DNA from 4 places in the Variovorax arabinosiphilus genome. Region 1 is predicted to be linked to each of the others. Evidence: predicted binding sites of a transcription regulator. Region 1 holds the regulator's gene; each other region holds the start of a gene.
What was found. Region 1 encodes LexA, which represses DNA repair genes until DNA is damaged. Its sites were predicted from a motif close to ACTGTATNNNNATACAGT; they were not measured.
Positions count from the first base shown of each region.

Region 1 (5,771 bases):
CCGTCACGATGCCGATCAGGATGATGGCGCCCCCCACGAATTCGGGAACGCTCAGATATTCGTGAAACAGAGAGGCGCCGAGCACGGTGGCAATCACGGGCTGCACCAGGAGCGTGATGGAAGACAGCGCGGCAGGGAGCTTGGCCAGCGCATAGGCGATGAGGCCCTGGCCACCGACATGGGAGATGACCGCCAGCCCCACCAGCATCAGCATGCCGTGAAGCGTGTGCGGAACCAGCGATTCGCCGCGCCAAAGCGTGACGGGCAAAAGAACGATCAGGGTTCCGATGCTGCTCCATGCCATGACGGTCATCGTTCGATGGTTCGAGCGCACCAGGCTGACCGCCAGCAGGTAGGCGCCGTAGAAGACCGCCGTCAGCAGCCCCAACAGATTGCCTGCCATGTAGTTCGATCCGAAGTCCAGCCGATGGCCGATCAGAACGAACGCACCGCCCAGTGCGAACAGCATGCCCCACAGGAATGCGGCACTGAATTTTTTCCCCAGAAACAGCTTGGACCCGAGCACCACGAAGATCGGGGCAAGGTTGGCAAGGAGATTCGAATTGGCCAGCGTGGTCAGCGTCATGGACCAGTGATAGAGCGCCAGATTTCCCGAGAAGATGAATCCGACAAGGATGAGCTTGATCGGAACGGCCGGCCTCTGTTCGGATGCAGCGCCGGTCGCGTGTGCGGTTTCGGCTCTTGCGGCCAACGCGTCGAGCAGGAAGAAGATGGGAATCGCCAGCGCCACCCGGTAGACCGCACTGGCGGTCGGGGGCAATTCGCTGTGTCGAAGAAAGACGCCGCCCAACGCCAATGCCGCCGCGCCAAGCAGCAGCGCCATGAAGGAAAGCAGGTTGCTTTTGGAGGCAGCAGGCAGGGCAAGGGATGTGGTCATGTCTATCCCGGCACGACCGAGTCTTCATCGGCCGTGTCGGCTGGTTTATTTCTGCGAATCAAAATCAGCGGGAAAAACCCCGTCAATTGCTGTGCATGGGTCGAAGCCATTTCGCTGCACTGTAGGCAGCGCGGGGGCGCCCGTATTGGCAAAAATTTGCGGCGCCCACGGACGTCCCAGCGAGATTCGGCGTCATCGCGGGCCCGGCAGGCGCGAAGAAGCAGGACGCTCTCGGCGCACGGCCCTGAGGCAAAGGCCTGGGAAACGGCTTGGGACAAGGCCTCTCAGCGCATCCGGGCGCGGACGTACTGAAGAGGCGTCATGCCGAAGGTGCGTTTGAAATGCCTGGTGAGGGCGCTCTGGTCGTAGAAACCGCTCGCGATCGCCGCTTCGATCAGCGGCCGACCCGCCGCGAGGTGAACGATCGCCGCCCTGAGGCGCAGTTGCGTCAGGTACGTATGGGGCGTCAGTCCGATCGTCCGGTTGAACGCCCCGATCAGCTGGAACGGCGTCAGGTCGGCGATCGCCGCCATCTGTTCGAGGGTCAACCGTTCCGTGAAGGCGTCGCGCAGCAGTTCCAGCACCGGCGCTAGGACGCGAGCCTCCGCAGGTGCCGGCAGCACGCGCTGCCCGGGCTGTGCGTGGTTCTGGAAGAGCGTTCCGAAGCTGTGAACGAACAGCTCCTGCTGCCGCAGGGGGTCGCACGGTGCGCTGTTTCCATCGAGGGCGCGATGGAGTTCCAGAAAGCTGGCGATGAGCGCTTCATCGCAAACAGTGTTCGACCCGAAGTACCGGGTGTGATCGATCCCCAGGGTGGTCATCAGGTGCCGGATGCCCGGCTCGGCCAGATAGAAGGACCGGTACCGCCAACGGGCGCTGCCGCCCATGCGACCCGAATGGGGTTCGGCCGGGTTGAACACGAGGAGCGCTTGTGGATGGGCCATGCCCGTTCGGCCGCGGCTCTTGAATTCCGAGCCTCCGGCTTCGGTCAGCGCGATCACGAAGGAATGGTGCACGTGCGGCGCATAGTCGTGCGTCGTGAAGTCCGCGTGCAGCATGTCCATGCCCGGCAGGTCGGGAACGTGCCAGTAGCGTGAGGTATTCAGAGGGTCCAGCTTGGCCAAACAAAAACCTCCGTGGGGATCGGTCGCGGCAGCGCTTCCCGCTCAGCACGCAGTCGTCAGTGCGCGCGTGCCACCAGCAACTCCAGGATCAGCGCGACGCGCGCCTTCACCGGCGTGAGCGCACCGGCGTCGCGAATCGCCGCGCCGGAGGTGCCCACGATGCGTCCCTGTGCGCAACGCGTGGCGCGCAACACCGCGATGCCCGCCGCCTGTGCGCGCAGGGCCGCGGTCTCGATCGTGTGGTGCAGCGTGCCATTGCCCGTCGCCGCCAGCACGAGGCCGTCGACCGCGTGGGCACCGCCGGACCGCCGTGCCTGCACGAGCGCATCGATGAGCAGCCCCTGCGCGCCTGCGTGGCTGGTCAGGATCTCGACCCGTGGCCACGCAAACGGTTCGGTCGCGATGACGGCGTCGAGGCGTGCCGCCGAAGCGCCCTGCGGCTCGGGCCACGCACGGAGCGCACGGAGGGCGCCCTCCTCCATATAGCCCAGCGGCCCGGCGTCGCCCGAATCGAAGGCGTCCAAGCGGTAGGTGTGCACCTTCTGCACGTCGAGCGACCGATGGACCGCGCCGGCGCAGACCACTGTCACGCCCGTCGCGCCCGGCCAGGCCGCGAGGCTGATCGCGTCGCGCAGGTTCTGCGGGCCATCGGGCACCAGTGCACTCGCCGGCCGCATCGCGCAGGTGAGCACCACCGGCTTGACGGGGCTCAGCACGGACTGCAGGAAGAACGCGGTTTCCTCCAGCGTGTCGGTGCCGTGCGTGATGACGAGGCCACCCACATCGTCGCGCGCCAGCGCCTCGGCGCAGCGGGCTGCGAGCGCCTGCCAGACCTCGAAGTCCATGTCCTTGCTGTCCAGCTGCGCGACCTGCTCGGCCCACACCGGCAGGCCCGGCGGCGGATCGAGCCCCTGCAGCAGGACATCGACACCGACCTCGCCTGCCGTGTAGCCGACGTTGTCGGCGGCGGACGCCGCCCGTCCGGCGATCGTGCCGCCCGTGCCCAGGACCAGCACGCCGAGCGCGCCCGGGTTGCTTTTGTTCACCATGTCTTGCAAAGTCCAGGAAACTGTTTAAAAATACAGGTACTGGATATGCAACCAGCACCAAGGAGTTCACATGCAGTTCGCCGTCAAGCTTACCGCCCGTCAGCAGCAGATTCTGGACTTGATCCGCAGCACCATCGCGCAGACCGGTGCGCCGCCGACGCGTGCCGAAATCGCGGCCGAACTGGGCTTCAAATCGGCCAATGCGGCGGAAGAACACCTGCAGGCGCTGGCACGCAAGGGCGCGATCGAACTGCTCAGCGGCACCTCCCGCGGCATTCGGCTCAAGGGCGACGCGCTGCGTTCGCTCAACGAGTCGCGCGACAACCAGTTCTCGCTCTCGCTGCCGGGCATGGCCCAGCTGGCGTTGCCGCTGGTGGGCCGCGTGGCGGCGGGTTCGCCGATCCTCGCGCAGGAGCATGTGGACCAGACCTACTACGTCGAGAACACCTTGTTCCAGCATCAGCCGGACTACCTGCTCAAGGTGCGCGGCATGTCGATGCGCGATGCCGGCATCATGGACGGCGACCTGCTGGCCGTTCAGTCGACCAAGGAAGCGCGCAACGGCCAGATCGTGGTCGCGCGCCTGGGCGACGAAGTGACCGTCAAGCGCCTCAAACGCAACAAGCAGGTGATCGAGCTGCATGCCGAGAACCCCGACTACCCGACCATCGTGGTCCAGCCCGGCGAGCCCTTCGAGATCGAAGGCCTGGCCGTCGGGCTGATCCGCAACACCATGTTGATGTAACGCATCGCAAGGGCTGCGACAGGTGGCGGGCGTATGGCAATCAGGCCATCACCCTGGCGCAGTCCCATCAAGCAATCCTGCCTGTGTTCAACCTCTGACCTTGGAGTTCGCATGGGAATCGTTCTGCTCACTTTCGTCGATCTGCTCACCCCGCTGCAGTCGCTCGCCCACCGCTGGATGCCGGAGCGCCGCGTGCGCCGCGACGTCAGTTTCGACGCCCACGCCGACCTGCGCTATGTGGCCGTACGACCAGCCTGCGCGCAGCGCGCTGGCACCACCACCCCGGGGCACGCGCATCCACCGGTGGCGGCGCGTCCGCTGCGCGTGGTCCGCACGGTCGACGCGCAACAGCCGGACCGGCGCGCCGGCCGTGTCGTGATCTCCGGCCGGATGGCGGACGTGTGTGCCGAACTCGACCGCCTCGCGGCACTCGAGGCGGCCGACACCGTGCGCGGCGCGCGTCCGCTGCACTGACCCGCATTCGGGCGCGCACCTGCAAGCGCGCCCTGCAGAGGCCTTGATCTCTGGCATGTGGCGCGCACCACGGCGCGCCGCTGCGGGCTTTCGCACGGCGCGAGGCACAATGGCACGCCATGAACATTGTGATCCTCGACGACTACCAGGACGCGGTGCGCAAGTTGCAATGCGCCGCCAAACTCGATGCCTACGCGGCGAAGGTCTATACCAACACGGTCAAGGGCATCGGCCAACTGTCGGTGCGCTTGAAAGACGCCGACGTGATCGTCCTGATCCGCGAGCGCAGCCAGATTTCCCGCCAGCTGATCGAGAAGCTGCCCAAGCTCAAGCTCATTTCCCAGACCGGCCGGGTCGGCAAGCACATCGACGTCACCGCCTGCACCGAACAGGGCATCGCGGTGGCCGAGGGCAGCGGCTCGCCGCTTGCGCCGGCCGAGCTGACGTGGGCGCTGATCATGGCGGCGATGCGGCGGCTTCCGCAGTACATCAGCAACCTCAAGCACGGCGCGTGGCAGCAGTCCGGCCTCAAGTCGGCCTCGATGCCGCCGAACTTCGGACTGGGCTCGGTGCTCAAGGGCAAGACGCTGTGCATCTGGGGTTACGGCCGCATCGGGCAGCTGGTGGCGCGCTACGGCCAGGCCTTCGGCATGCAGGTGGTGATCTGGGGCCGCGAACAGAGCCGTGACCTCGCCCGGTCCGACGGCTTCCAGGTCGCGCCGAGCCGCGAGGCCTTCTTCGCCGCCGCCGACGTCCTCACGGTGCATCTGCGCATGAACGACGACACGCGCGGCATCGTCACGCTGGAAGACCTGTCGCGAATGAAGCCGACCGCCCTGTTCGTGAACACCTCGCGTGCCGAGCTGGTCGAGCCCGACGCCCTTCTGGCCGCCCTCAACCGTGGCCGGCCCGGGATCGCGGCGATCGACGTGTTCGAAAGCGAACCGCCCTTGCAGGGTCACGCGCTGCTGCGTCTGGAGAACTGCATCTGCACGCCGCACATCGGCTATGTCGAGCAGGACAGCTACGAGATGTACTTCGGCCAGGCCTTCGACAACGTGGTGAGCTTCATCAAGGGCAATCCCACCAACATCGTGAACCCCGGCGCCCTGCAGGTTCGACGCTGAGGGCGTCGCTGCGGCTTTAACGCCGACGGCGCGGCCGGGGCGCGATCTCGGCCTCGATGGCCGGATCGAACAGCTCCAGATCGAGCCGCAATTCGGGCAGCGGCATGTCGTCGGTGGTCGGCGGCGAGGACGGGCGCTTCTCCAGCTCGAGTTCCGCCGGCAGGGTTTCGAGCGTCTCGAGCGAGGTGTTGTCGAAGGCCATGGCGGCGCTCTGATCGGGGTGCTCCTGCCGCTCGTTCACCGACATCGGGCGCGTCTGCGGTTCTTCCTCGTGCGATGAGGTCGACGTCGAGGCCGCCGGGCGTGCGCTGGCCGCGCCAGGGTGCGCGGCGATGACCGTGTCGTGCGACAGCG
Region 1 is NZ_JASZYB010000001.1:998,762-1,004,532, forward strand. Features, by position in the region: gene QTH86_RS04840 (DMT family transporter) at 1-898, opposite strand, end outside; gene QTH86_RS04845 (AraC family transcriptional regulator) at 1,183-2,022, opposite strand; gene QTH86_RS04850 (asparaginase) at 2,079-3,071, opposite strand; gene lexA (transcriptional repressor LexA) at 3,142-3,816, shown strand; gene QTH86_RS04860 (hypothetical protein) at 3,928-4,290, shown strand; gene QTH86_RS04865 (D-2-hydroxyacid dehydrogenase family protein) at 4,410-5,417, shown strand; gene QTH86_RS04870 (type IV pilus assembly protein FimV) at 5,434-5,771, opposite strand, start outside.

Region 2 (5,771 bases), on a different contig from region 1:
CCGGCGGAATCTCGATGGCGGTGGTGCCGATGCGGTCGTACGGCGTCATGAGCGGCATCGGTTCGCGCTGCGGGCGGTGCTTGGGAATGAAGATGTCGTGCAGGCCTTCGAGCGCGGCCGACTGCGTCATGTTGATCTCGACGATCACCTTGTCCGCCAGGATCGCGAAGCTCGCGCTGTTGCCGATGGAGGTGGTCGGCACGATGGCACCGCTCTCGGTGATGGCCACCGCCTCGATCACGGCGATGTCGATGGGCGGGATCTGCCGGGTGCGCAGCAGCTCGACCGTCTCCGACAGGTGATGGTCGATGAACATCACCTCGCCGCGGTTGATGGCGGCACGCAGCGTCGGGTCGGCCTGGAAGGGCATGCGCCGGGCAATGGCGCCGGCCTCGGCCAGGGTGCGGTCGATGTCGCTGCCCAGCGAGGCGCCGGTCATCAGCGTGATCTTCAGCGGCTCGCGCCGGGCACGCTCGGCCAGGGCCAGCGGCACGGCCTTGGCGTCGCCGGCCCGCGTGAAACCGCTCATGCCGACGACCATGCCGTCGCGGATGCATTCAGCGGCGGCGTCCGCGCTGGTGACGCGGCTCAACAGTTCGGGCAGGCGGATGCGGCTTTCGTTGGACATGGCGGGCTCTCGTGGACGGGACAGCGGGGGGACGTGCGCAAGGCTCATTGCAGCCGGTAGTCGACCGGGTGCAGCGGCGGCGGCGCGGCCGCACCGACCGTCTCCAGCAGGTCGATGTCCAGCGTGCGGCAGATGGCCTCGAGCGGCAGGTCGTTCGGCTCGGTGCCGAAGGGCTCCTCGATCTCGTCGCCCAGCGCGTCGAGGCCGAAGAAGGTGTACGCAATGATCAGCGTGACGAAGGGCGTCATGAAGCCGATCGAGTCGACCAGGCCGAAGGGCAGCAGGTAGCAGTACAGGTACGCGGTGCGGTGCAGCAGCAGCGTGTACGAGAACGGAATGGGCGTGCCGCGGATGCGTTCGCACGACGCGGCCGCGGCGCTCAGGGCCGACAGCGTGCCGTCGACCGCCACCGCAAGGGCGGGGTCGATGCGGCGGTCGCGCAGTGCGGCCTGCAGGTCGTCGCCCATGCGCAGCATCAGGAAGTGCGGCCGGTTGGAAAACGCGCGCATCGCCAGCCGCTCCGGTTCGCGCAGAAAGGACCGCACGTCCGCCATCGGATCGCTGCCGCGCAGCTGATGACGCAGGGCATGCGCGAAGGCAGCGGCGCGCAGGGTCATGCGCACGCGCAGGTCATCCAGGCCGCCCGAACCCGGGCCTTCCAGCCGCGCCGGCCCGTCGCCGTCGATCAGGCTCTGGCACTGCCGCGCCAGGTTGCGGGCACGCAGCACCACTTCGCCCCAGAGCTTGCGCGCCTCCCAGAAACGGTCGTAGGCGGCGCTGTTGCGAAAACCCAGGAAGATGGCCAGCGGCAGGCCGATGAGGGTGAACGGCACGGTGCCGATCGGGATCTTGAACTGGCCCAGGTGACCGTGCGCCAGGGTCACAAGGATGGCGACGATCAGGTTGACCAGCAGCGCGGGGCCGATGCGCCACAAGATCGAGCCACGCCAGAGAAGAAACATCTTCAGCCCGGAGGGACGGTTCCGGACGATCATGGGTGGCGGGGTCGAGGAGGCATGGAGCGGGGGCAGCCGCAGCGGTGCTGGGCGGGGACGGGAGTCGCCATTGTCCTACAAGGCGCCGAAGGGCGCAGCGCGCCGAGCTCAGCCGAACGCGTCGGGCGCCGTCGGGTCCATCCGCAGCACCTTCGCCGCGACCGCGCCCGAGAAGCCGCGCGCCATCAGGAAGCGCATCTGCCTGGCGCGCTCCTTCGCGTCCTGCGGCGGCGCCTCGAAGCGGCGGCGCCACACCTCGAAGGCGCGCGAGGTTTCGCTCTCCTGCAGGCCGGCCACCGCCTCGGCGATGGCCGCGGGATCGACGCCTTTCTGCTGCAGTTCCTGCCGCACATGCGCCGCCCCCATGCGCGGCGCGCGCTGGTGCACGACCGACTGCACCACCCGCGCCTCGTTGATGAAGTCCTTGGCGGCCAGCTCGTCGAGCGCTTGCGCCAGGGTGCCGGGCACGTCCTCGTACTTCGCCAGCTTGCGCTCGAGCTCGGCACGCGAATGCTCGCGCTGGCTCAGCAGCCGCAGCGCGCGGCCCTTGATCGACGGTGCGGCAAAGCCCACTTATTCCTTGGCTGCCGCCTTGGCGGCCTTGGCGTCCGCCTTGGCCTTCGCATCGGCTTCGGCCTTGGCTTCTGCCGAGCCGGCCTCGGCCGCCAGCAGCGGGATGCCCAGCGATTCGCGCACCTTGTTCTCGATCTCGCGCGACAGCGCCGGGTTCTCGCGCAGGAATTCACGTGCGTTGTCGCGGCCCTGGCCGATCTTCTCGCCGTTGTAGGCGTACCAGGCGCCCGACTTGTCGAGGATCTTGGCGTTCACGCCCATGTCGATGATCTCGCCCTCGCGGCTGATGCCTTCGCCGAACAAGATGTCGAACTCCGCCGTCTTGAAAGGCGGCGACACCTTGTTCTTCACCACCTTCACCTTGGTCTCGTTGCCGATCGCCTCGTCGCCCTTCTTGATGGTGCCGATGCGGCGGATGTCCAGGCGAACCGAGGCGTAGAACTTCAGCGCATTGCCGCCGGTGGTGGTTTCGGGCGAACCGAACATCACGCCGATCTTCATGCGGATCTGGTTGATGAAGATGACCATGCAGTTGGTCTTCTTGATGGTCGCGGTCAGCTTGCGCAGCGCCTGGCTCATCAGGCGGGCCTGCAGGCCGGGCAGCGAATCGCCCATCTCGCCTTCGATTTCGGCCTTGGGCGTGAGCGCGGCGACCGAGTCGACCACGATCAGGTCGACGGCGCCCGAGCGCACCAGCGAGTCGACGATTTCCAGGGCCTGCTCACCGGTGTCGGGCTGGCTGATCAGCAGGTCGGACAGGTTGACGCCCAGCTTCTGGGCGTACTGCACGTCGAGCGCATGCTCGGCGTCGACGAAGGCGCAGGTGCCGGCCTGCTTCTGCATTTCGGCGATGACCTGCAGCGTGAGCGTGGTCTTGCCCGACGATTCCGGGCCGTAGATCTCGATGACGCGGCCGCGCGGCAGGCCGCCGACGCCCAGCGCGATGTCCAGGCCGAGCGAGCCGGTCGACACCACCTGCACGTCTTCCAGCGCCTCGCCTTCGCCCAGCCGCATGATCGTGCCCTTGCCGAACTGCTTTTCGATCTGTGCGAGCGCGGCCTGCAGGGCCTTGGCCTTTTCGCTGCCGGCGACCGAGATGCTGCTGCCCTTGACGAGTGCGTCCATGAGAAAACTCCTTGAATATCAACGGGTTGTGTTGGAAATCATCCCGCTGCTTTTAACCACAGGCCTGGATGCTTGAACAGTAGTGTAGCGATCAGTACTTTGAAGTAAACCCGATTTATGGTCAGTTTGATTTACCATTTACCGCCATGGCCAAGCCCTTGTTTCCCACCGATCCCGACGCCTGGCGCCAGACCCACCTGGGCCGCCTGCTGGGCCATGCGATGCGCCGTTTCGACGAGCGGGTGCTCGCGCTGATGGCGCACGACGCCGACGTGCCGCTGGCGCTGTCGAACCTGGCGGCGCGGGCGCAGGTCAGCGCGGCGCACATCCACATCACGCGGCACCTGTCGCGCGGCGGCTCGCGCCTGACCGAACTGGCCGAGCGCGCCGGCATGACGAAGCAGGCGATGGGCACGCTGGTCGACCAGTGCGAGGCCTGGGGCCTCGTCACGCGCGAGCCCGACCCGCTGGACGCCCGGGCGCGGCGCGTGCGCTTCACCGCCGACGGGCTCGCGTGGCTGGAGGCCTTCCGCACGGCCGTGGCGCAGGCCGAAGGCGAGTTCCGTGCGAGCGTGGGCGACGAGGTCGCGACGGTGGTCACCCTGGGGCTGGAGGCCTACGCGGGTTGACATGGGTTCGCGTGGGTTCGTGTGAAGACCTGCGCCAAAACAAGCGCGGCCGCCGGTGCGGCCCCTAGAATCCGCCGCGGAGACAAACCAAGGCGCGACACACGCGCCCCACAAGCCGGAGGTGGCGCATGCGGATCCTCATTGCAGAAGATGACCAGGTGCTGGCCGACGCCCTGCTGCGCAGCCTGCGCACCTCGGGGGCGGCGGTGGACCGCGTGGCCACCGGCACGCAGGCCGACGCCGCGCTCATGACCAACAGCGAGTTCGACCTGCTGATCCTCGACCTGGGCCTGCCCAACATGCATGGCCTCGAGATTCTCAAGCGCCTGCGTGCCCGCGGCTCGCAACTGCCGGTGCTGGTGCTGACCGCCGCCGACAGCGTGGAGGAACGCGTCAAGGGCCTGGACCACGGCGCCGACGACTACATGGCCAAGCCCTTCTCGCTGCAGGAACTGGAAGCCCGCGTGCGCGCCCTCACGCGCCGCGGCATGGGCGGCACCAGCAACGCAATCAAGCACGGCCCGCTGGTGTACGACCAGGCCGGCCGCGTGGCCACCATCGACGGCAAGATGATCGAGCTGTCGGCGCGCGAACTCGGCCTGCTCGAGGTGCTGCTGCAGCGCGCCGGCCGGCTGGTGAGCAAGGACCAGCTGGTCGAGCGGCTCTGCGAATGGGGCGAAGAGGTGAGCATCAACGCCATCGAGGTGTACATCCACCGCCTGCGCAAGAAGATCGAGAAGGGCCCGGTGCGCATCGCCACCGTGCGCGGCCTCGGCTACTGCCTCGAGAAGATCCAACCCTGATCCCCCTTCCCGCGCGATGAAGCTCTTTCAGCGCGCGCAGCGCTCCCTGTTCGGCGAGATCCTCGACTGGATGCTCACGCCGCTGCTGCTGCTGGTGCCGGTGAGCATCGGCGTGACCTGGCTGGTGGCGCAGGGCATCGCCAACGCGCCCTTCGACCGCGCGCTGGAGAACAACGTGCAGACGCTGGCGCGGCTCCTGGTGATGCAGGACGGGCGCATCCAGTTCGCGCTGCCGCAGCCCGCGCGCGACATCCTGCGCGCCGACGACATGGACGTCGTCTACTACCAGGTGCTCGACGGGAGCGGCCGCCTGCTCAGCGGCGAGCGCGACGTGCCGCCGCCCCTTGCCGACGAGACGACTGCGCCGGGCACGGTCTACCTGCACGACGCGACGATACGCGGCAAGGCGGTGCGCATCGGCTCTCTGTGGGTGGCCGGTGCCACGCCCGATGCGCCGCCGGCGCTGGTGCAGGTGGCCGAGACGCGCGCCAAGCAGTCGGTGCTGGCCACCGAGATCATCAAGGGCGTGCTGCTGCCACAGTTCGCGATCCTGCCGCTGGCGGTGCTGCTGATCTGGCTGGCCCTGGTGCGCGGCATCAAGCCACTGTCGGTGGTGGAGGCGCGCATCCGCGAGCGCCGGCCCGACGACCTGAGCCCGCTGGACGAGTCGGCCGTGCCGCTGGAGGTGGTGCCGCTGGTGTCCTCGGTCAACGAGCTGCTCAACAAGCTGCACGACTCGATCGCGACGCAGAAGCGCTTCCTGGCCGACGCGGCGCACCAGCTCAAGACGCCGCTGGCCGGACTGCGCATGCAGGCCGACCTGGCCCAGCGCGAAGGCGCGAACGCCGAGGAACTGAAGCAGTCGCTCAAGCAGATCGGCCGCGCCAGCGTGCGCGCCACGCACACCGTGAACCAGCTGCTCTCGCTGGCGCGCGCCGAGAGCAGCGGCGCCGTCATCGGCTGGCAGAACTGCGACCTGGCGCGGCTGACGATCGAGGTGGTGCGCGAGGCGGTGCCG
Region 2 is NZ_JASZYB010000002.1:903,117-908,887, reverse strand. Features, by position in the region: gene scpC (succinyl-CoA:acetate CoA-transferase ScpC) at 1-628, opposite strand, end outside; gene QTH86_RS18225 (bestrophin family protein) at 673-1,623, opposite strand; gene recX (recombination regulator RecX) at 1,732-2,196, opposite strand; gene recA (recombinase RecA) at 2,197-3,321, opposite strand; gene QTH86_RS18210 (MarR family winged helix-turn-helix transcriptional regulator) at 3,468-3,950, shown strand; gene QTH86_RS18205 (response regulator) at 4,079-4,753, shown strand; gene QTH86_RS18200 (sensor histidine kinase) at 4,770-5,771, shown strand, end outside.
Region 2: a site for LexA is predicted at 3,385-3,402, ahead of recA (recombinase RecA). Genes of this name have one in related genera too.

Region 3 (5,771 bases), 760 kb from region 1:
ATCGGCGTTGCGAGCGCGACGATGCTGCCTGTGAGTTGCTCCAAGGGGGGTCTCTTTGTCGGTTGGGACGAAAGGACGCATTCTACTGACCCGGCGCGGGGTCGCCGAGGGGGTGCCGTTCCGGGAAAGCACCGAGCGTCGTGGGCGGTCGAACCGCGGCGATGCGCTGCACGAAGCGGTCCGGCGACGGCAGGAAGCCGTCTTCGTAGGCCACCACCCGCAGCCCGGTGCAGGCGGCCAGCAGTTCGCCGGGCTGCAGCAGGAAGTCGGCGCGCGAAGGCTTGCCGACCGTCTCGTTGCCGGCGGCGAAGGTTTCGTAGAGCAGCACCCCGCCCGGTGCCACCGCCGCCACGGTGTCGGGCAGGCGAGGGCGCCAGAGGTAGTTCGTGACGACGACGGCCGCGAAGCGCCGCCCGTCGAAGGGCCAGGGGCCGCTTTCGATGTCGGCCTGCAGCACGCGCCCATGGCGCGAGGCGGCCTGCACCGCGTCTTCCGAACGGTCGACGCCGGTGGTCGGATGGCCGCGGTCGGCAAACCAGCGCATGTGCCGTCCCGCGCCGCAGGCCACGTCGAGCACCGCGCCGGCGGGCGGCACCAGGTGAGACCAGCGCACGATCCAGGGCGAGGGCGCCTGCAGCGCGCCGTGCGGTTCGGGGCTCAGAAGCAGCTCCAGAGCTGGTCGATCAGCGTGACCATGAAGGCCGGCTGGGTGTAGAGCATGAACACGCCCGCGAGCACTGCCAGCCCGGCGGCGACGGCAGCGGCCTGCATCCAGCGGTGGCGGGTGGGGGCGTGCATGTGTCAGGCGGTCAGGCCGATTGAGGTTGAGGCGCCGGCCGGGCGATCGCGCCCTCCTTCACCGGCAGGTTGACCAGCGCCGCCATCACGCCCAGCGCGATGGCGATGTACCAGACGATGTCGTAGCTGCCGGTGCGGTCGTACAGGAAGCCCCCGAGCCACACGCCCAGGAACGAGCCGACCTGGTGGCCCAGGAAGACGAAGCCGCTGAGCATCGACAGGTGGGCCACGCCGAAGATCTGCGCGATCAGCGCATTGGTCGCCGGCACGGTCGACAGCCAGAGGAAGCCGATCACCGCCGCGAAGACGTAGACCGACAGCGGCGAGAGCGGCACGATCAGGAACAGCGAGATGGCGATGGCGCGCCCGAAGTAGATGGACGCCAGGATCTTCCGCTTGGACAGCCGTTGCCCGAGCGTGCCGGCCGCGTACGAGCCGAACACGTTGAACAGGCCGATCAGCGCCAGCGCGTAGCTGGCCACTTCGGGCGACAGGCCCTTGTCCTTGAGGTAGCTGGGCATGTGCACGCCGATGAAGACCACCTGGAAGCCGCAGACGAAATAGCCGGCCATCAGCAGGCCGAAGCTGGGGTACCTGAAGGCCTCGATCACCGCCTGGACGATGCTCTGCTCGCGCCGGGCGCCGAGCATGGCCACGCGCGCTGGCTCGCGCAGCCCGAAGGCCAGCGGCACGATCAGCAGCACCACCGCGGCGAGCGCCAGCAGCGCGGTGTGCCAGCCCAGGCGGGCGATCAGCTGGCCCTCGATCGGCACCATCAGGAACTGGCCGAAGGAGCCGGCGGCCGCCGCCACGCCCATCGCCCACGAGCGCCGCTCCACGGGGATCTGCCGCCCGATCACGCCGTAGATCACGGCATAGGTTGTGCCCGCCTGCGCCGCGCCGATCAGCACGCCGGCCGTGAGGGCGAAGAGCAGCGGCGTCGGCGACAGCGCCATGCCGGCCAGCCCCAGCGCATAGCAGGCCGCGCCGATCAGCAGCACGCGGAAGGCGCCGAGCTTGTCGGCCAGCATGCCGGCGAACACGCCCATCACGCCCCAGGAGAGGTTCTGGATGGCGATGGCCAGCGAGAAGGTCTGGCGCGTCCAGCCCTGCTCCTGGGTGATCGGCTGCAGCCACAGGCCGAAACCGTGCCGGATGCCCATGGACAGGGTGACGATCATGGCGCCGCAGATCAGGACCTGCTTGAGCGACAGCGGTTGGGCCGGGGTGGTCGAGGACATCTGCCGACTGTAGCCAATCGGCCTTGACAGCGCCGTTACCCGGGCGACTGGCATTCTTGATATTTCGTCCGGTTCGCGATGCGGTGGGCGCATCGATCGGCAGGGTACTGTATGAGCATCCAGTCCCCCGGCGCGTTGCTCACTACAATCCGCCCCCATGGCGACTTCCCCCAAGACTCTCCCCGAATACTCCGAAGGCTCGATCCGCGTCCTCAAGGGCCTCGAGCCGGTCAAGCAGCGTCCGGGCATGTACACCCGGACCGACAACCCCCTGCACATCATCCAGGAAGTGCTCGACAACGCGGCCGACGAAGCGTTGGCGGGCTATGGCAAGAAGATCAAGGTCACGCTGCACACCGACGGTTCGGTCGGCATCGAGGACGACGGCCGCGGCATTCCCTTTGGCCTGCACCCCGAAGAAAAGGCGCCCGTCGTCGAACTCGTGTTCACCCGGCTGCATGCCGGCGGCAAGTTCGACAAGGGCTCGGGCGGCGCCTACAGCTTCTCGGGCGGCCTGCACGGCGTGGGCGTGTCGGTGACCAATGCGCTGTCGAAGCGGCTGGAGGTCGTGTCGCACCGTGAGGGTTCGGTGGCCCAGCTGGCCTTCTCGGCCGGCGACGTGATCGAGCCGCTGCAGATCCGACCGCAGACCGGCGGCGACCGCAAGCAGGGCACCACGGTGCGCGCCTGGCCCGACGCCAAGTACTTCGAGGTGGCGACGCTGCCGATGCACGAGTTGACGCACCTCTTGCGCAGCAAGGCCGTGCTGATGCCGGGCGTGAGCGTCACGCTGGTCAACGAGAAGAGCGGCGACACCCAGACCTGGCTCTACAAGGGCGGCCTGCGCGACTACCTGATGCAGACGCTCAACGGCGAGCCGGTCATCCCGCTGTTCGAAGGCGCCGGCCATGCCGACAAGAACGCCGACAACTTCGCCGAAGGCGAGGGCGCCGACTGGTGCGTGGCCTTCACCGAAGACGGCCAGCCGGTGCGCGAGAGCTACGTCAACCTGATCCCGACCAGCGCCGGCGGCACGCACGAGAGCGGTCTGCGCGACGGCCTGTTCACGGCGGTCAAGAGCTTCATCGAGTTCCACTCGCTGCTGCCCAAGGGCGTGAAGCTGCTGCCCGAAGACGTGTTTGCGCGTGCCTCGTACGTGCTGAGCGCCAAGGTGCTCGACCCGCAGTTCCAGGGCCAGATCAAGGAACGCCTGAATTCGCGCGACGCGGTGCGCCTGGTGTCGAGCTTCGTGCGCCCGGCGCTGGAGCTGTGGCTCAACCAGCACGTCGACTACGGCAAGAAGCTGGCCGAACTCGCGATCAAGGCCGCGCAGACCCGGCAGAAGGCCGGCCAGAAGGTCGAGAAGCGCAAGGGCTCGGGCGTGGCCGTGCTGCCGGGCAAGCTGACCGACTGCGAAAGCAAGGACATCAGCCACAACGAGGTCTTCCTGGTCGAGGGCGATTCCGCCGGCGGCAGCGCCAAGATGGGCCGCGACAAGGAGTCGCAGGCGGTGCTGCCGCTGCGCGGCAAGGTGCTCAACACCTGGGAGGTGGAGCGCGACCGGCTCTTCGCCAACACCGAGATCCACGACATCTCGGTGGCCATCGGCGTCGACCCGCACGGCCCCAACGACACGCCCGACATGAGCGGGTTGCGCTACGGCAAGGTCTGCATCCTGTCCGATGCCGACGTCGATGGCTCGCACATCCAGGTCCTGCTGCTCACGCTGTTCTTCCGCCACTTCCCGAAGCTGATTGAGACCGGCCACGTCTACGTCGCCAAGCCGCCGCTGTTCCGCATCGACGCACCGGCGCGCGGCAAGAAGCCAGCGTCCAAGGTGTATGCGCTGGACGAGGGCGAACTGGTCGCCACGCTCGACAAGCTGCGCAAGGATGGCGTCAAGGAAGGCGCCTGGAGCATCAGCCGCTTCAAGGGCCTGGGCGAAATGAGTGCGGAACAATTGTGGGAAACCACGCTCAATCCGGACACGCGCCGTCTGCTGCAGGTCGGCCTCGGCCGGCTGGCCTTCGGCGAAACCGAAGGCGAGATCACCAAGCTGATGGGCAAGGGCGAGGCCGCCGCGCGACGCGAACTCATGGAAATCCGGGCCGATGACATCGAGATCGATGTCTGACGGCGCTCATCGACGAATCCACCGACCGAACGAATCCTTGATGTCCGCATCCCGCTTCCGAACCCTGCTGGCGAGCCTCGTGCTGATCGCCGCGCCGGTGTTCGCGCATGCCGCCGACATCTACGGCTATGTCGACGCGCAGGGCGTGGCGCACTTCGCTGCTGAGAAGCTCGATGCGCGTTACCAGCTCTTCTTCAAGGGCGGGCAGCAGTTCGACACGGCCGACGGCATCGCGCCGCTGGGCATCGCGCGGGCACCGAAAGGCGCCGACGGCGGCAGCGTGACGCCGGCCGCCCAGACGCTGCTGGCGCTGTTCGAGGCCTCGCCCAATTACAAGGTTGCCAAGGCCGCGCTGCGCGACGCAGCGCGCACGCATTCGATCGACTACGAGCTGTTGCAGGCGCTGGTCGCCACCGAGTCGGGCTTCGACGCGCAGGCCGTGTCGCCCAAGGGCGCGCTCGGCCTGATGCAGCTGATGCCCGGCACGGCCGAGCGCTACGGCGTGCGCGGCGACAAGCGCAAGACGCAAGAGGCCAAGCTGTTCGACCCGCGCATCAACATCACCGCGGGCGCCCGCTACCTGGACCACCTGATCGAGCTGTTCGAAGGCCAGATCGAGCTGGCGCTGGCCGCTTACAACGCTGGCGAGGGGGCGGTGCAGCGCGCCGGCAACAAGATCCCGAACTACCGCGAGACGCAGAACTACGTGAAGACCGTGCTGCAGCTCTACGCGTATCTCAAGCCTGGCATGACCACCGGCCACGGCCAGGCGCCGGGCCGGGTGCGCATGGAAATCGCCGCGCCGCGCGCCGCGGCCGAAGGCATCGACACGGCCCCGCCGGCCACCGAATAGACACGACAGACAGAGTCAGAAAAGCCAACAAGACATGGACGACCAACCCACGCTCGACCTCCCGAACCCCGAAGACCCCAACGCGCTGACGCTGGCCGACTACGCGCAGACCGCCTACCTCGAATACGCGCTCAGCGTGGTCAAGGGCCGCGCGCTGCCCGACGTGAGCGACGGCCAGAAGCCGGTGCAGCGCCGCATCCTCTATTCGATGTCGCGCATGGGCCTGGGCTTCGGCGGCACCAACGGCACGGTCGGTGCCAAGCCGGTGAAGAGCGCGCGCGTGGTCGGCGATGTGCTCGGCCGCTTCCACCCGCACAGCGACCAGGCCGCGTACGACGCACTGGTGCGCATGGCGCAGGATTTCTCGCAGCGCTACCCGCTGGTCGACGGCCAGGGCAACTTCGGCAGCCGCGACGGCGACGGCGCTGCGGCCATGCGGTACACGGAAGCACGCCTCGCACGCATCACGAGCCTGCTGCTCGACGAGATCGACGAAGGCACGGTCGACTTCATTCCCAACTACGACGGCAGCACCGAGGAGCCGCGCCTCTTGCCCGCGCGCCTGCCCTTCGTGCTGCTCAACGGCGCGAGCGGCATCGCGGTCGGCCTGGCCACGGAAATCCCGAGCCACAACCTGCGCGAGATCGCCGACGCCTGCGTCGCGCTCATCAAGTCGAACGGCAAGCTGAGCGACGAAGAGCTGCTGCAGATCGTGCCCGGCCCCGACTACCCCGGCGGCGCGCAG
Region 3 is NZ_JASZYB010000001.1:1,755,575-1,761,345, reverse strand. Features, by position in the region: gene dapA (4-hydroxy-tetrahydrodipicolinate synthase) at 1-2, opposite strand, end outside; gene QTH86_RS08365 (class I SAM-dependent methyltransferase) at 83-613, opposite strand; gene QTH86_RS08360 (hypothetical protein) at 658-798, opposite strand; gene QTH86_RS08355 (MFS transporter) at 810-2,039, opposite strand; gene QTH86_RS08350 (DNA topoisomerase IV subunit B) at 2,197-4,173, shown strand; gene QTH86_RS08345 (lytic transglycosylase domain-containing protein) at 4,214-5,026, shown strand; gene parC (DNA topoisomerase IV subunit A) at 5,061-5,771, shown strand, end outside.
Region 3: a site for LexA is predicted at 2,146-2,163, ahead of QTH86_RS08350 (DNA topoisomerase IV subunit B). Genes of this name have one in related genera too.

Region 4 (5,771 bases), on a different contig from region 1:
CAACCCGTCCTGGCGTCTCGGCGGACCGCCGCCGCGTCATCGAGCAGCTTGAAAGGCAAGTCGAACCCTAGAAGTCGAACTCACGATTGACACCTTGCGCCACATCACCCCAGATCCTGTTCGGAAGTTCGTGGCGGCTGAAGAAAACCAGGTGGTAAAGGGGCCGATTTCCCTAGTCGCGGACAAGGGGCATACGTTGGCTGATGGAGAAGCCAAGGCCTCTTACCAAGCCGCACCAGTAGTCGAAGAATGCTTCGTCGGCGTCGCCGCGCACGAAGGCGGCGGGATCCACATGCTGTCGCCAGCCCGGTGCCGCAGCGTCGAAGCGCGCACGCTCCGGGTTGTATTCCATCAGCACATTGCGTCTCAGGTCCATAGTGCTGAAGTGCACGGCGAAGTCGATGTACGTCAGGCGCGCCAGCTTCTCGATGACGCTGAATGAAAGGTACTCAAGGTTGTACGGGTCCAGGTAGGCGAGACACAGCGCGTTGCTGGGAATGACCTTGAGCACTTGATCGACGGTCGCTTCCGCGGCGCCCGGAAATGCGCGCGCTGGTGCACCCATGGCGAGCAATCGCTCGGCGCATGCCGATGCTCGCGCGGCGTCTAGATCGCCGACAAGACACGCCGTGAAATCTGCGCCATCGCGACGAGAGTGTTGCCAAGCGATCTGAGCGCCACCAGGACGCGTCATCGTCTCTCCCTTGACCTGAATACGACCGGGACCGCTGAATAGATCCACGTACACACGTTGCTTGAATTTCTCTCTGGCCCGCCGAGTGCCCTCGACATACTTGGCCAGGAAGGTGTGTTTCATCTCCGGAACCCAACGGCCAACGCCTTCCCCAGCGCGTCCCAGTTCCACAGGTAACAATGGCAGCGGATCGGCGTCCTGCGCGAGCTGAAAACTCATGCCTGATCTCCCGACGGACGACTGAACAGCGCCGACTGACGGCTGCGTTCGATCCAGTCGGTATCGCTTATGTACCTAGCTCGCTTCCGCGCGGTTCCATCTTCTGACTTGATCACGATGTCCTGATCACCGACCAGCACTTCGAGGGCTTCCTTGTACATAGTCGAAGTGCCGGGTGAGGTATTGCAGGTAGAGGAAAACAGTTCTCCCATACGGACTGGCTGATCGCGCTTGAAGATATTTTGAGCGAGTTGTTGAACCAGTGCCTCGGCCGACTGCCGCTGCGCAACGTCATCGAAGCAGAAGCCACCATTGAACTCCTGTCTGAAACCCATGGTATGGGTCGCGAGCATGTCCAAGCCGGGGCCGCCGTAGTGGATAAAGTGGTTCTGGTGCTTCCAATGCACCTGCTTCATGACATCCTGCGCGCGCGGATGCCGCGAAAGATGAACCAACCAGTACTCGCCGTGACCGCTTCCTTCGCCGCGAATGAAGAACGGGGTGAAATACTCTGCGCCGCAATTGCGAACCAATGCCTGGTACAGCGCTGCCTGAATGAAGCGGCGCCAATCGGCATCATCCTCCTTGATCTGCTCGATCGACTTTCCGCCCAGCGCGGATCGGATATCTATGGCCAGTTTTCCGGAGACATGGTCCGTGAATTCGTCGTTGGTATATGTCGCGAACGAAGAGACGTGAAAGGTCAGTACCACCTCGCTACCAGGAAGCTCCGAGAAGATTCGCTGGATCAGCGGTGCAGGCACATCGCTGTAGCCGTACTGATCCAGAAAGAAGAGGGCCGTCGTCGCGCGCGGTGTATGGTCCTTGACGAGTTTCAGAACTGCGGGCGATGCCGCTGCAAACTCATCCCGCATGAGATGAATGGAGCGATTGATCTCAGCACCGTATCCTCGATCGTTGAGAACCTTGGTGAGGTGAGAAAGCGCGCGTGCATCCTTGTCGATGAACACGTACTGAACATCCAGTTCGATGGGTTTGGTCCGCCCCAGGTTGATCAGGACGCGAGCTTCCTCGACAGCTGCCAACATGCGAAGCGGGGAGCCAAGGACTTCCTGCTGCTTTCCCCGGATCGTGTAGAGACCACCACCGCAGAACCCGTCCACAAGCGTGATGCGCAGTCTTTCCCGGCCGCGCGCATTGAGCGTCCGCTGCTCGAAATAGCGAAGAAGATATCCGACCAGTACCTCATGCTTTGTCAGGCTGTGCGCGTCAAGCTCCGCAGGTCCGTCTGCCCAGTCATAGTGGTTCTGTGCCAAGAGCGAGCCTTTCTGCGGTATTGGGCGGTGGTTGCTAAACCGGCCTGCCTGGACTTGGAAATTGGTCCCAGTGGCGACCACCCAGCGAGCGTCCGGCTTTCCCTTTTCCGACTGCAGCCAGCTTGACCTCCGAGCCATCGCGCCGAACGATATGGATCGCGGTGCGCGCCGTCAAAGCATTTGCGGCTTGTTCAATGGGGGCCCAGTGGCCCCATTGTTTGAAGTGAAATGCTACGCCGGCTGAGTTGCATTGTTTGCGTAGGTCCTCAGGCCACTGGGGTTCCATAGGCCGTGAACCTGGACCGGACTCGCCGCCGGCGATGACCCAGTCCACTCGCGTTCCTGTGGCGCCGATTTGAAGCCACTCTCGCAGATCCAGGGGGCCGAGCAATGGTTCGCAAGAGAGGAAGCGAACCGATGGCGTCGTGAATTCCATAAGGTACTTCAAGCGCTTGCCGGCGGCAGCCTGGTTCTCTACGGTTGCGCCGAGCCAAACGTTTGACGGCAGTTGGTAGCCCTTCGGCAATTGCTTGCGAACCAGATGGATTCGCTTCGTGAGCAGCAACCAATCCAGATGCGGTGTTGCATCGATGAGTTCGAGGAGACGCAGCCGGTGCGGGATCAGATCTTTGCGGTTCTCGAAGACATCCGCCATGGACGCGCAGAACACGCGTCGCCGGACGTTTTGAGCCCTGGCTTCGCGATCCCATTTCAGTGGTTCTTTCCAATGGGCGTCGCCAAAGAACCGGCGCTCGGACTTCGCACCCCAGACATCCTCGCCCAAGCGTTTGGCCCAAGTCTCCGCGTAGCAATGGTCGCAAGCAGCGGACACGCGCACGCAACCCCACCAGGGGTTGAAGGTGTGGTGTGTCCACTCGATGCTTGTTTCTTTTCCCATTGGCAACTCGCTGTGATGTATTGTAACGGACTACTGTAGTTTTATCCAGCTTCGGCGTGGGCGGGAACTGGTTGCTCGGCGGCGCCATTTTGGCGTCACGGCACTGGATGCCGCCGGGCTCGCGGGCGTTGCCCCGCGCCTCGTGCCGAGTCGCGGCCATTCGGCTTTGATCCCTGACGCCTCCGGCCGTCTCTGCGTTCCCGCCTGCGCGCTCCGCTTGCCGATGGGTGAGGGGGTGGGCTGGCTTGCTGTTCCCTACACCGTAGCACGCCGTTCTCGTCGTCAAGGTCTGCGCGCACCTTGTGCGCTTGCGTCCTGGCGGCCGTCTTCGAACCCTGACCACTGCGCTGCGCCGTGCTGGTGCCGGTCTCGGGCAATCCCGCCCGATTCACGGAGCCGACGATGGCACACGATCTCTTTTCTTTTGATTCTTCCGTTCTTCTGGTCCGCGATGTCGCGGGCGACTACCGGCCGGCCGATACCGGCGAGGTGCTGCAGGCCGCGCAGCGGCTGCTGGGGCAGCAGTTGCAGGGGCGCGAGGTGCTGTCGTCGCCGCAGGTGGTGCGCGACTTCCTGTGCGTCAAGCTCGGAGCGCTGGAGCATGAGGTGTTCGCGGTGCTGCTGCTCGATGCGCAGAACCGGCTGATCGAATACGTCGAACTGTTCCGCGGCACGGTGAGCCAGGCGTCGGTCTATCCGCGGGAGGTGGTCAAGGAGTCGCTGGCGCGCAATGCGGCGGCGCTGGTCCTGGTGCACAACCATCCATCACGGGTCGCCGAGCCTTCGCGGGCCGATGAGCACCTGACGCAGACGCTGAAAGCGGCGCTGGCGCTGGTGGACGTGCGCGTGCTGGACCACCTGATCGTCGCGGGCCGCGACGTGCTGAGCTTTGCGGAGCGCGGGTTGCTGTGACACAAAGGGCCTGCGGGCCCTTTGATTCTTTCTTTGTCGTGCGCGCTGCGCGCGTGGTCGGGGGTCTCCAGGGGACTGGCTAAAGCCAATCCCCGCCGCGCAAGCTTGGCGCCCCTCGATGCCGCCGAACAGGCGGCGCCTGATCGGCCAGCGCACATTGCCGAAGCGCGCTCCGCGCTTGTTCACCTCCAGCTAGGCGTGCCCACGACACGCGGTGGCGCTCGCCGCGCGGCCGTGGGTCCGTCGCTTCCCTGGCCGTTGGCCGGGAATCCGTCTTTCCCTTCCCTCATCGCTGATCCCGCGACCGTAGCCACCGAGGCCTGGCCGTCAAGGCGCGCAGGGCCGTGTCCTCGCCTTCGGCTGCGGGCCGCCCCAACCCTGCGCTTGTTTCCTTGACGGCCAGTCCCCGCCGGCCCGGTTTTTCGCGGGCGATGAACTCAGGAAAGACGGCGGCAACGGCGACCAGCCCAGGTCACTGCGCCGAACCCACCGAAGCCAACACCGGGCTCCGAATCTTGGAATCCGGCTGGGGTGGGGAACCACAGGAGAGCCGCGCATGCAGACACCGACATCTTGAACCCCCTTCCGCTTTTTTTTTCTTCATTTTCAAGGTCCCGACACGGGACAGGAGTTTTCAAATATGAACACCGCTACCCTTCACGAAACCACTGCCGTCGCCGCTGCTGTCGCAGCCGTCACGGCTGCGCAGGAACTGCTGCTGATTCCGCTGTCCAAGCTGCGGCCTTCCAGCCGCAACGTGCGCAAGAGCGGCGGCACGTCGATTCCCGAACTGGCCGCGAGCATCGCCCGTGTGGGCTTGCTGCAAAACCTCAATGTGGTGCTGGCCGCTGATGGCGAGCACTACGAGGTTGTGGCCGGTCGCCGTCGCCTCGCCGCGCTCAAGCTGCTGGTCAAGCGGCGCAAGCTCGCCAAGGACTTCGAGGTGGCCTGCCTGCTGGGGTCTGATGCGGCGGCGCGCACGGTAAGCCTGACCGAGAACGTGCAGCGCGAGGCCATGCACCCGGCCGACCAGTTCGAGGCTTTCGCCGATCTGGTGGCCGAGGGACGGCCCATCGAGGACATTGCCGCCGACTTCGGCGTGACCCCGTTGGTTGTGCAGCGGCGGTTGAAGCTCGCCAACGTCTCGCCGCGCCTGCTGGCCGACTACCGGATTGATGCAGTGACGCTGGAGCAGCTGATGGCGCTTGCCATCACCGACGACCATGCGGCACAGGAAGCGGCGTTCTATGCGTCCCCGCAGTGGCAGCGCAGTCCGGAGGCGCTGCGCGATCACCTCACGCACGAGGAAATCGATGCGAACCGCGATGCGCTGGCGAAGTTCGTAGGGGTTCCGGTCTACGAGCAGGCTGGCGGCGCTGTGCGGCGTGACTTGTTCGCGGATGAACAGAACGGCATCTTTCTCACGGACGCGGCCCTGCTTGAGTCGTTGGCGAAAGACCGGCTCGCGCCGATGGCCGAGCAGGTACAGGCAGAGGGCTGGGGTTGGGTGGACGTGGCCCCGCGTGCCACCTACGCCGACCTGCACCAGTTCCAGCGCATGCGCAGCAAGCGGCGCGAGCCGAGCAAGGCCGAGACCAAGCGCATCGCCAAGCTCGAAGCGCTGCAACGTAAGCTGCAAGACCGCCTCGACGACGAGAACGAGGACATGACGGACGAGCAGGCGCAGGCTGCGCAGGACGAGATGGACGGTCTGGGCAACGAACTCGAAGCCATCGAACGCACGCTGGTGGTCTATCCGCCACGCACGATG
Region 4 is NZ_JASZYB010000003.1:394,602-400,372, reverse strand. Features, by position in the region: gene tcmP (three-Cys-motif partner protein TcmP) at 173-913, opposite strand; gene QTH86_RS20415 (three-Cys-motif partner protein TcmP) at 910-2,190, opposite strand; gene QTH86_RS20410 (DUF5131 family protein) at 2,225-3,088, opposite strand; gene radC (RadC family protein) at 3,491-4,000, shown strand; gene QTH86_RS20400 (ParB/RepB/Spo0J family partition protein) at 4,641-5,771, shown strand, end outside.
Region 4: a site for LexA is predicted at 3,121-3,138, ahead of QTH86_RS20410 (DUF5131 family protein). Genes of this name have one in related genera too.